Regions from separate parts of the Streptomyces sp. NPDC091387 genome, predicted to be linked through region 4. Evidence: riboswitches for the same ligand, from Rfam matches in the RefSeq annotation. Region 4 holds a riboswitch; each other region holds the start of a gene.
The links. Region 4 has a riboswitch for cobalamin ahead of ACIQM0_RS05690 (ribonucleoside-diphosphate reductase subunit alpha). Riboswitches for the same ligand answer to the same signal wherever they lie in the genome.

Region 1 (2,157 bases), on a different contig from region 4:
CGGCCCGTTCGGTGTCCGTCACCCCGTGAGCCCGAAGGTACGCAGCCCGGCGGCGACGCGCTCCACGCCCTCGACCGTACGGATCGACGGGTTCATGGCCTGGCCGCTGAGCAGCACGTAGCGCTTGTGCCGTACGGCGTCCATGTTCTTCGTGGCGGGGTTGGACTCCAGGAACGCGATCTTCCGCGAGGCGCTCTCCGCGGTCTCCGACTTGCGGGTCAGATCGCCGATGACCAGCACGTCCGGGTTGCGGTCGGCGACCGTCTCCCAGTTGATCTGCGGCCATTCCTCATGGGTGTCGTCGAAGACGTTCTTCGCGCCGAGCTCGCGCGTGATGACGCCGGGCGCCCCGCAACAGCCCGCCAGGTACGGGGACTCGGCGTTGGCGAACCAGTACATCAGGGTGGCGCCGGAGGCGTCGATGCCGTCGGTGGCCTTCCGTACCCGGGCACGCAGCTGCGCCACGAGCTTCTCGCCCCGCTCCGGAACCCCGAACACCTTCGCCAGCTCGCGTACTTCGCCGTAGACGCTGTCCATGGTCAGCGCTCCGGTCCGGACTCCGTCGCCGTCCTTGCTGTTGTCCTTGGCGGTGCAGTCGGCGGGCGAGACGTAGGTGGGGACGCCCAGCTTCTCGAACTGTTCCCGGGGAGCGACGCCGCCCTTGGCGAGCGTCGACTCGAAGGAGGCGCTGACGAAGTCGGGCTCCTGGTCCAGGACCTTCTCCGACGAGGGGCGGTTCTCGGAGATCCTCGGGACGCCGGCGTTGGCCTTCTCCAGCCCCTTCATCACCGGGTCGGTCCAGGTGGCGGTGGCGGCCAGCCGGTCGGCGAGGCCGAGCGAGAGGAGGATCTCGGTGGACCCCTGGTCGACCGGGACGGCCCGGCGCGGGGCGGCGTCCACGGTGACGGTGCGCCCGCAGTTCTTCAGGGTCACCGGATAGCCCTCGCCCCCGGTGGGCTTGGCTGCGGAGCTGTCACCCCCACCGCCGCAGGCGGTCAGCAGGACGATTCCGGCCGTGAGCAGGGCGGCGGAGCGGGCGTGGCCGGCTATGGGCGGCACGGAGTACCTCGGCGTCTCTGGGCCCATGCGCGGGGCCCGGTGTACGGAGTTCCGCGACCCGGTGCCGGACCGCGGGTGCCAGCAGGTCTTCGGACTCGGGTTCGTACGGTCGGGACGCCTTCCCGGGAACCCATGGGTCTCCCAGTGGCCGTTGGCCCCGCCCGTCCCCCTCACCGCTGCGCGTCAGTTCCGGATTCGCACCGGATTCCCTGACCCCTACGTGGAGTTCGACTGGCCCAGGCACGCTACCACGGGCTTCCACGCAGCTCAGCGGCGGTGCGGCCGACAGAACGGGCGGGGTCCCGGCCCGCTCCACCGGCCCCCTCCACCGGCCCGGTCGCTAGGGCCGCAGGAGCGCGACCACGGCGTTGTGTCCACCGAATCCGAACGAGTGGCTGACGGCGCGCCGGACCGGCAGCACCAGCGGCTGCTTGGTGACGCAGTCGATGTCGAACCCGGGCGCGGGCGCGTCCAGGTTGGCGACCGGCGGGATGATTCCGCGCTGGAGGGTGAGGATCGTCAGTCCCGCCTCGATCGCTCCGGCCGCGCCCATGCAGTGGCCCAGTACGCCCTTGGGCGCGGTGACCGGCGGCCGGTGCGGGAAGACCCGGCCGATGAGGGCGGCCTCGGCCGCGTCGTTGCGCGGTGTGGCCGTGCCGTGGGCGTTGATGTGCTCGACATCCGCGGCCTGCCAGCCAGCGTCGCGCAGCGCGGCCTCGACGGCGGCCTGGGCGACCCGGCCGTCGGGGTGCGGGCTGGTGGGGTGGTGGGCGTCGGTGGTGGCGCCGGTGCCCGCGAGCAGCGCGCGCGGCTCGGCGCCCCGGGCCTCGGCGTCGGCCGCGCGCTCCAGCACCATGACGGCGGCGCCCTCCCCCATGACGAGCCCGGCCCGGTCGGCCGCGAAGGGCCGGCTGAGCCGGGACAGGTCCCCGTCCGCGTGGGCGGCCGCGCCGGATCTGGCGAATCCGGTCATGGCGATCGGGAAGAGGGTCGATTCGGTGGCCCCCGCGATGGCCAGATCGCACTGCCCGGTGACGAGCAGGTCCCGGGCCACGGACAGTGCGGTGATCCCGGACGAACAGGCGGTGCAGGGCGCCA
Region 2 (2,157 bases), on a different contig from region 4:
CAGGCGGCCGTCGAACTCGGGGACCGCGATCTGGCTCGCGGCGTCCAGCGGCGAGACGCCCTCGTCGTTGTCCTCCCAGTCGGTCCGCGAACTGGTGAGGCAGAGCGCCTGGAGGATGGGCACGTCGAGGCCGGTGAGGGCCCCGGCGTCCCAGGACTCGTCGTCACCGCCGGCCGACGCCTCCGCGGGCCGGGTGCCGCCCGCCGCGAGCACGGTGGTCACGATCGCGTCGGCGTCCCGCAGCGCGTCGACGAGCTCGGTCTCGGGCGTGCGCAGTGAGGCGACGAACAGCGGCAGGGCGCGGGCGCCCGTGTCCTCGACGGCACGGCACAGGGTCTCGATGAACGCGGTGTTGCCGCTCATGTGGTGGGCGCGGTAGTAGAGCACCGCGATGGTGGGGCCGTCCGTCGCACGGGGGGTGCGCTCCAGCGGGCCCCAGGAGGGCGCGGGGGCGGGCGGTTCGAAGCCGTGGCCGGTGAGCAGCACGGTGTCGGACAGGAAGCGGGCGAGCTGCTCCAGGTTGGCGGGGCCGCCGTGCGCCAGGTAGGCGTGGGCCTCCGCGGCGATGCCGATGGGGACGGTGGAGGCGGCCATCAGCTGGGCGTCGGGGGCCTGTTCCCCGGTGAGGACGACGACCGGGCGTCCGGTGGCGAGGACGTGGTCGAGGCCGTCCTGCCAGGCACGGACGCCGCCGAGGAGACGTACGACGACCAGTTCGGTGCCCTCCAGAAGCTGCGGAAGGTCCTGGAGCGGGAGCCGGGAGGGGTTCGCGTAGCGGTAGGTGACCGGGCCGTTGGCTGCCCTGGCGCTGAGCAGGTCGGTGTCGGACGTCGACAGGAGCAGGATCATGCGGCGTCTGGCCTTCCTCGGGGTATCCACGCCCCGGGCGGTGTCGGAATGGGACTCCCCTGCCCGGCCGGAGCCGGGTGGACGGGGAAGGGAGTTCCTGACTCACCCGGTCGGTGCGACCGGATTCACAGTGGCGGGACCGCGCCGGAATCGCACCGGGCTTCCTCCCCTGTCGCCGTCTGTGGCGACGACGGGCCGGACAGCCCGTCGCTAGGCATAGTAAGGGGCACCTATCAACTGGGGCTCATACGGATCTGATGAGATGGTCGGTATGCTCGCCGCCATGCCCCCACCTGCCATCCTTCCCGCGCGCACAGGAGACGCTTCTCCCCGTGCCCGTGGCGACGCCTGCCCCGGGACGCTGCGGCTGCACCGGGCGGACGACGGTGCGCTGGCCCGCGTCCGGATCCCCGGTGGCGTGCTGAGCGCGGCGCAGGCCGATGTGCTGGGGGAGTTGGCGGAGCGGCTGGGCGACGGTGAGTTGCATCTCACTTCGCGCGGCAACGTGCAGCTGCGCGGCCTGGGCCCGGACTGCGGCGGCGAACTGGCCTCCGGGATGGCCGAGTCGGGGCTGCTGCCCTCCGAGCGCCACGAGCGCGTCCGCAACATCGTGGCGTCCCCGCTCTCCGGTCTCGACGGCCGGGGCGAGCGGGACGTCCGGCCGTGGCTGTCCGCGGTGGACGAGCTGCTGTGCGCGAGTGACGCGGCGGCCGGTCTGTCGGGGCGGTTCCTGTTCGCCCTCGACGACGGACGCGGCGACGTGGACGCGCTGGGCGCCGACGTGACCCTGCTGGCGCGGAGCGACGGCGGGGCGACTCTGCGGGTCGGCTCCGCGGAGAGCGCGGTACGGATACCCGGCGCACGGGCGCCGCGGGCCGCCCTGATCGCCGCAGAGGCCTTCCTCGACGCCGCGGCCGGCTCCGGTGCCTGGCGGGTGGCGGATCTGCCCGGGGGCGGCGAGCCGCTCCTCGACGAGATTGTACGGCGGCTGCGGCAGGCCGGAATCAGCTCCGGACCCACCGCCGTCCCCGCCCGCCCGGAGAAATCCGCGCCCCCTGATCCCGGCATCGTGACCGGCCCGCACGGCACCGTCGCGCTGTCCGTCGGCGTGCCCCTCGGGCGTATCGGCGCCCACCAGTGGCAGGCGCTGACCGGCACCGCCAGGCACCGCGGGAACGGCGAACTGCGGCTGACCCCGTGGCGCGGCGTCGTCGTACCCGGGCTGGAACGGGGGCGGGCCGCGGCGGCGCTGGACCGGCTGGGGGCCGCCGGACTGGTCATCGGGCCCCACTCCCCCTGGACCGGGGT
Region 3 (2,157 bases), on a different contig from region 4:
TACGCCTCCGAGGCGCTCCGCGCGCTGCTGCGGTTCGCCCGTGCCCGGGGCGTCGCCTGCGTGCACGGGGACTCCGACCTCGACAACATCGCGTCCCAGCGCGTCATGACCGCCGCGGGCATGCGCCTCGTGAAGCAGGACTCCCAACTGAAGCACTACCGGGTGGACTGGAACGGGCCCGCCCAGGAGTGAGCCGGGGCCGGAGCACGGCGGAACCCGCAGGGATTCGCCCTGCGGGTTCCGCCGTGCTCCGGCCCGGACCGCGTGTCCGTGGCCGCGCGTTCGCGTCGGTCAGCCTGCGGCGGTGACGGCTCGCTTCGCCGTTCCGCTTCCGGCCTCGGCCGCCTCGGCCCTTGGCACGAGCAGCCGTTCGGTGAGGTAGCCGAAGACCAGCCCGAAGGTGGTCCAGAGCGTGAACTGAACCGCGAGCGTGGCCAGCCTGAACTGCCACAGCAGGGTGGCCGGGAAGTCCCTTCCCACCTCGTTGAACGCGGGCAGGAAGGCGTACGCGAGACCGATCAGCAGCACATAGCCGGCCGCTGCGGCGATCGTCGCGTTCCAGGCACCCAGGCGGGGGGCCAGCCGCCTGCCGAGGATGACCGCGGCGACGGCCAGCAACACGCTGAGGGCGACCATCAGGAAGAACAGCCCGGTGCGTTTGCCGATGGTGTCGGGGTTGCCGACGGCCGGCGGATTGGCCGGGTACTTCAGGAACGGCACGACGTACACGGTCAGCAGGGCCGCTGCCGCGATCAGCGCCGCCGTGGCCCGCGGGCCGAACCGGCCCATCCGGCCGAGCGCGTAGCAGAAGACGAGTGCGGCGATGCCGCCGATGGCCACCCCGAAGACGAGTACACCGGTGGCGAGGCCCGCGGTGGACTGCAGGGTGCGGCTGACGAGTTCCTCGCCGCCGTGCTCGTGGCTGTGCGCCTCCTCGAGGGCGATGGCCGCGTCCACGCGGGACTCGCCGAGGCAGTAGGCGACGATCATCGCGAGCGCGCCCGCGATGAGGCCCGCGAGCATGCCGCGGACCAGGATGGCTCTGACAGATATGGAGTTCATGAGGGATTCCCCTGGATCAGCCCGGTGGGTCAGTGGCAGGGGAAACCGAGCAGGTGACGGCCGTCGTGGACCCACTCGTGCACGCCCGCACCCGAGATGACGGAGGTGGCGCCCTGTTCGGCGCCGACGAAGTACAGCAGGATCAGCATGACGATGCCGAAGAAGACCGCCCACGGGGCGATGGCCTTGAGCGAGATGGGGGTGATGGCGGGTGCGCCGGTGGCGGGGGCAGCAGTCTGTGCCATGGCAGAACCTCCTGAGGGAACACGCGTCCCGATCGTGGTGCCTGAGACGAAGGTGCTGGGTCTGACTTCCCGCACAGGTACGGGTTCACAGTGGCGCGACCGTGCCGGATTCTCACCGGACTTCCGTCACACCCTCGTCATGTCGTCGCGACCATACCGCCTGGACGTGGGCGCCGCCATGGTGCCGTCCGCGGCACCGAGGGCCCGGATGTCATGGTGTGCTTGGCCAAGTGGCCACAGTTCAGGGAGTTGAGAGCGGTAGTGACGGTACGGGTGATGTTGATCTCACCGGCGATGAACGCCGCGCTGCGCGAGGCCCGGTTCGCCGGTGACGCACCGCTTGACGACTCCGGGCTCCGGCAGGCCGGAGCAGCCGCGGACGCGGTGCCGGCCGCGGACCGGTGTCTGCGGGGTCCGTCACTGCGCTGCGCCGGCACCGCGGACGCGCTCGGCCTCCGGGCCGGCGTCGAACACGCGCTCCGGGACTGGGAGATGGGCCGCTGGTCCGGCGCACGGCTCTCCGAGGTGAGTGCGCGGGAGCCGGAGGGGGTGGCGGCCTGGCTGGCGGATCCGTCAGCCGCTCCGCACGGGGGCGAGTCGCTGCTGGAGCTGTGCGCCCGAGTGGGCGCGTGGCTCGACGCACTCGACTCCCCCGACGGCAGTGACGGCGGCCGGGTGCTGGGGGTGGCCGAGCCTGCCGTGATCCGCGCCGCGGCAGTCCGTGCACTGGATCTCCCGCCGCAGGCCTTCTGGCGCCTCGACGTGGTCCCGCTGACGGTCACGGAGCTCAGCGGCAGGTCGGGGCGGTGGAACCTGCGCTGCGGCAGGCCGCTCGCACCGGAGCCGGCCA
Region 4 (2,157 bases):
GTTGGTGCCCCGGATCAGTGAACCGCGGGCACGGATACGGGAGTAGGAGAGGCCGATGCCGCCCGCGTGCTTGGACAGCCGCGCCACCTGGTGGTAGCGGTCGTAGATCGAGTCCAGCTCGTCCAGCGGCGAGTCCAGCAGGTAGCAGGAGGACATCTGCGGGTGCCGGGTGCCGGAGTTGAAGAGCGTGGGGGAGGAGGGCAGGTAGTCCAGCCGGCTCATCAGCCGGTAGAGCGCGGCGACCTCGCCCAGGGCGCGCTCGGAGTTGTCCTCGGCGAGCCCGGCGGCGACGCGCAGCATGAAGTGCTGCGGGGTCTCGACGACCTGGCGGGTCAGCGGGTGGCGCAGCAGGTAGCGGCTGTGCAGGGTACGCAGCCCGAAGTAGCCGAAGCGGTCGTCGGCGCCGTCGGCGAGGGCCTGTTCCACCAGTGCGTCGAGGGCGGCCGCGTGGAGCGTCACGAACTCGGCGGTGCGGTCCGCGATCAGGCCCTCGCGGTGCCCGACGGCGACCGACGCGGAGAAGGACGTCGCGCCCTGCCCGGCCGCCTCGTCCGCGATGGAGCGGGTGAGGAGGCGGGCGGCGAGCCGGGAGTAGGCGGGGTCCTCGGAGATCAGGCCCGCGGCGGCCTCGGTGGCCAGCGAGCGCAGCTCGGCCTCGTCCGACCGGGCGTTGCGGCCGCGCAGTGCGGCGCCCGCGACGCGTCCGGGGTCGGTGTCGGGCAGATCCGCGGTGAGGGCGGTGAGGGTTCGCAGCAACGCGGTTCCCGGTCCGTCGCTCGTGGTTCCCGTTGATTCGGCCGCTGAAACCGGATCGGCTGGCGCGATGGTCACGTGGTGCTCTCCCTCGCTCGGCTCTGGGCCGGCGGAGGAACGGGGGCAGCCGGGCGGAGCCGGGCCCTGGGCGGGGCAGCACTCCGTGCGGCGTCCACCGGCCCATCCACGAGGCCCGGACGTCTGGGCGTCCGGTTCGGTCGAGCCGGACGCGCTGTCGGCAGGTCCTCGGACTCGGGGGTGCACAAAAGCACACCGAATACACCGTTGCGGGACAGTTCCGGATTCGCACCGGATTTCCCTGCGGCGACAGCGAGCACGAGCATACATGTGGGGGCCGCCGGTTGAGGCAGCCCCCACATGTTGTGTCGCGTGACCGATCAGGAGTCCGCCGGGAACTCCAGGCGGTACGTCAGCAGCGAGAGCCCCTCGATCGGATACCAGTCCCTTTCCGGGGTCCGGACGAAGCCGAGGCGCCCGTAGATCCTATGGGCCCCGTGCATGGCCGGCTGCGTCGACAGGACGATCCCGGTGACCCCCGCGGTGGCCCGTGCCCGGTCGGTGCAGGCCCGGACGAGCGCCTCGCCCGCCCCGGCCCCGCGGGCCTCGCGGGAGACCGCGAGCATCCGGAACTCGGCCTCGTCCGGCGCCGCGATATCGGCCCAGCGGTTGCCCGGCGGCGCGTAGGTGACCCCGCCGAGCACCCGTCCCCGTGCGTCCGCCGCGACGAGCACGTCGGCCTCCGCGGCCCGCCGGGCGACGTCCCGCAGCTGCACCAGATAGGGATCGTCGGCGCCGAAGTCCAGCAGCCCGTCCCCGAGATAGGCCTCTGCGGTGATCTCGCCGAGGACCGTGTGCTCGGCGGGCGCGACCGGCCTGATGGTGATGTCCATGCCCGGAAGTCTGCCGCACTCCGCGCGCCCGTTCGAGGGAGTTCCCGGGCCCCGGCGCCCGGCACGCGAACGGGCCGCCGCACCCCGGTGCGGGGGGTGCGGCGGCCCGTGGCGCGGCGGGTCAGTGACCGCCCGGCGCCCCGGCCGTGGCCGGCGGGAGCTCGGTCTTCACGCCCGGGTCGCCCGCGTCCGCGGTGTAGTCGTCGGGCGAGGTCTCGTCGACCCCGGCAGGCGCCTTCACGGCGTTCAGGACGAAGGTGAGGACGACGGTGACCACGAGGTTCAGCACGAACGCCGTCAGGCCGATGTAGCCGATCTCGCCGATGCCGGGGATCTCCTTGGAGGAACCGCCGAAGTGCGCCTGGGTGGGGCTGGCGACTCCGTAGGCGGCGGCGGTCCCGTAGATCATGCCGACCGCCCAGCCCGCGAGGAGGGCCCAGCGGTGGAACCACCGGGTGAACAGGCCGCCGACCAGGGCCGGCATCGTCTGGAG

Region 1: it holds a riboswitch for cobalamin, as region 4 does, so the genes downstream of both, ACIQM0_RS20510 (ABC transporter substrate-binding protein) here and ACIQM0_RS05690 (ribonucleoside-diphosphate reductase subunit alpha) in region 4, are expected to answer to the same signal.
Region 2: it holds a riboswitch for cobalamin, as region 4 does, so the genes downstream of both, cobN (cobaltochelatase subunit CobN) here and ACIQM0_RS05690 (ribonucleoside-diphosphate reductase subunit alpha) in region 4, are expected to answer to the same signal.
Region 3: it holds a riboswitch for cobalamin, as region 4 does, so the genes downstream of both, ACIQM0_RS37570 (CbtB-domain containing protein) here and ACIQM0_RS05690 (ribonucleoside-diphosphate reductase subunit alpha) in region 4, are expected to answer to the same signal.

Annotation. Positions count from the first base shown of each region.
Region 1 covers NZ_JBIVTZ010000009.1:260,879-263,035, forward strand. Annotated here, with positions in the region: gene ACIQM0_RS20505 (FecCD family ABC transporter permease) at 1-22, opposite strand, end outside; gene ACIQM0_RS20510 (ABC transporter substrate-binding protein) at 19-1,086, opposite strand; cobalamin riboswitch at 1,122-1,310, opposite strand; gene ACIQM0_RS20515 (beta-ketoacyl-[acyl-carrier-protein] synthase family protein) at 1,400-2,157, opposite strand, start outside.
Region 2 covers NZ_JBIVTZ010000015.1:26,955-29,111, forward strand. Annotated here, with positions in the region: gene cobN (cobaltochelatase subunit CobN) at 1-849, opposite strand, end outside; cobalamin riboswitch at 921-1,073, opposite strand; gene cobG (precorrin-3B synthase) at 1,121-2,157, shown strand, end outside.
Region 3 covers NZ_JBIVTZ010000032.1:501-2,657, reverse strand. Annotated here, with positions in the region: gene ACIQM0_RS37580 (GNAT family N-acetyltransferase) at 1-192, shown strand, start outside; gene ACIQM0_RS37575 (CbtA family protein) at 292-1,062, opposite strand; gene ACIQM0_RS37570 (CbtB-domain containing protein) at 1,092-1,307, opposite strand; adenosylcobalamin (AdoCbl) riboswitch at 1,353-1,446, opposite strand; gene ACIQM0_RS37565 (histidine phosphatase family protein) at 1,584-2,157, shown strand, end outside.
Region 4 covers NZ_JBIVTZ010000002.1:308,222-310,378, forward strand. Annotated here, with positions in the region: gene ACIQM0_RS05690 (ribonucleoside-diphosphate reductase subunit alpha) at 1-831, opposite strand, end outside; cobalamin riboswitch at 973-1,110, opposite strand; gene ACIQM0_RS05695 (GNAT family N-acetyltransferase) at 1,152-1,664, opposite strand; gene mctP (monocarboxylate uptake permease MctP) at 1,786-2,157, opposite strand, start outside.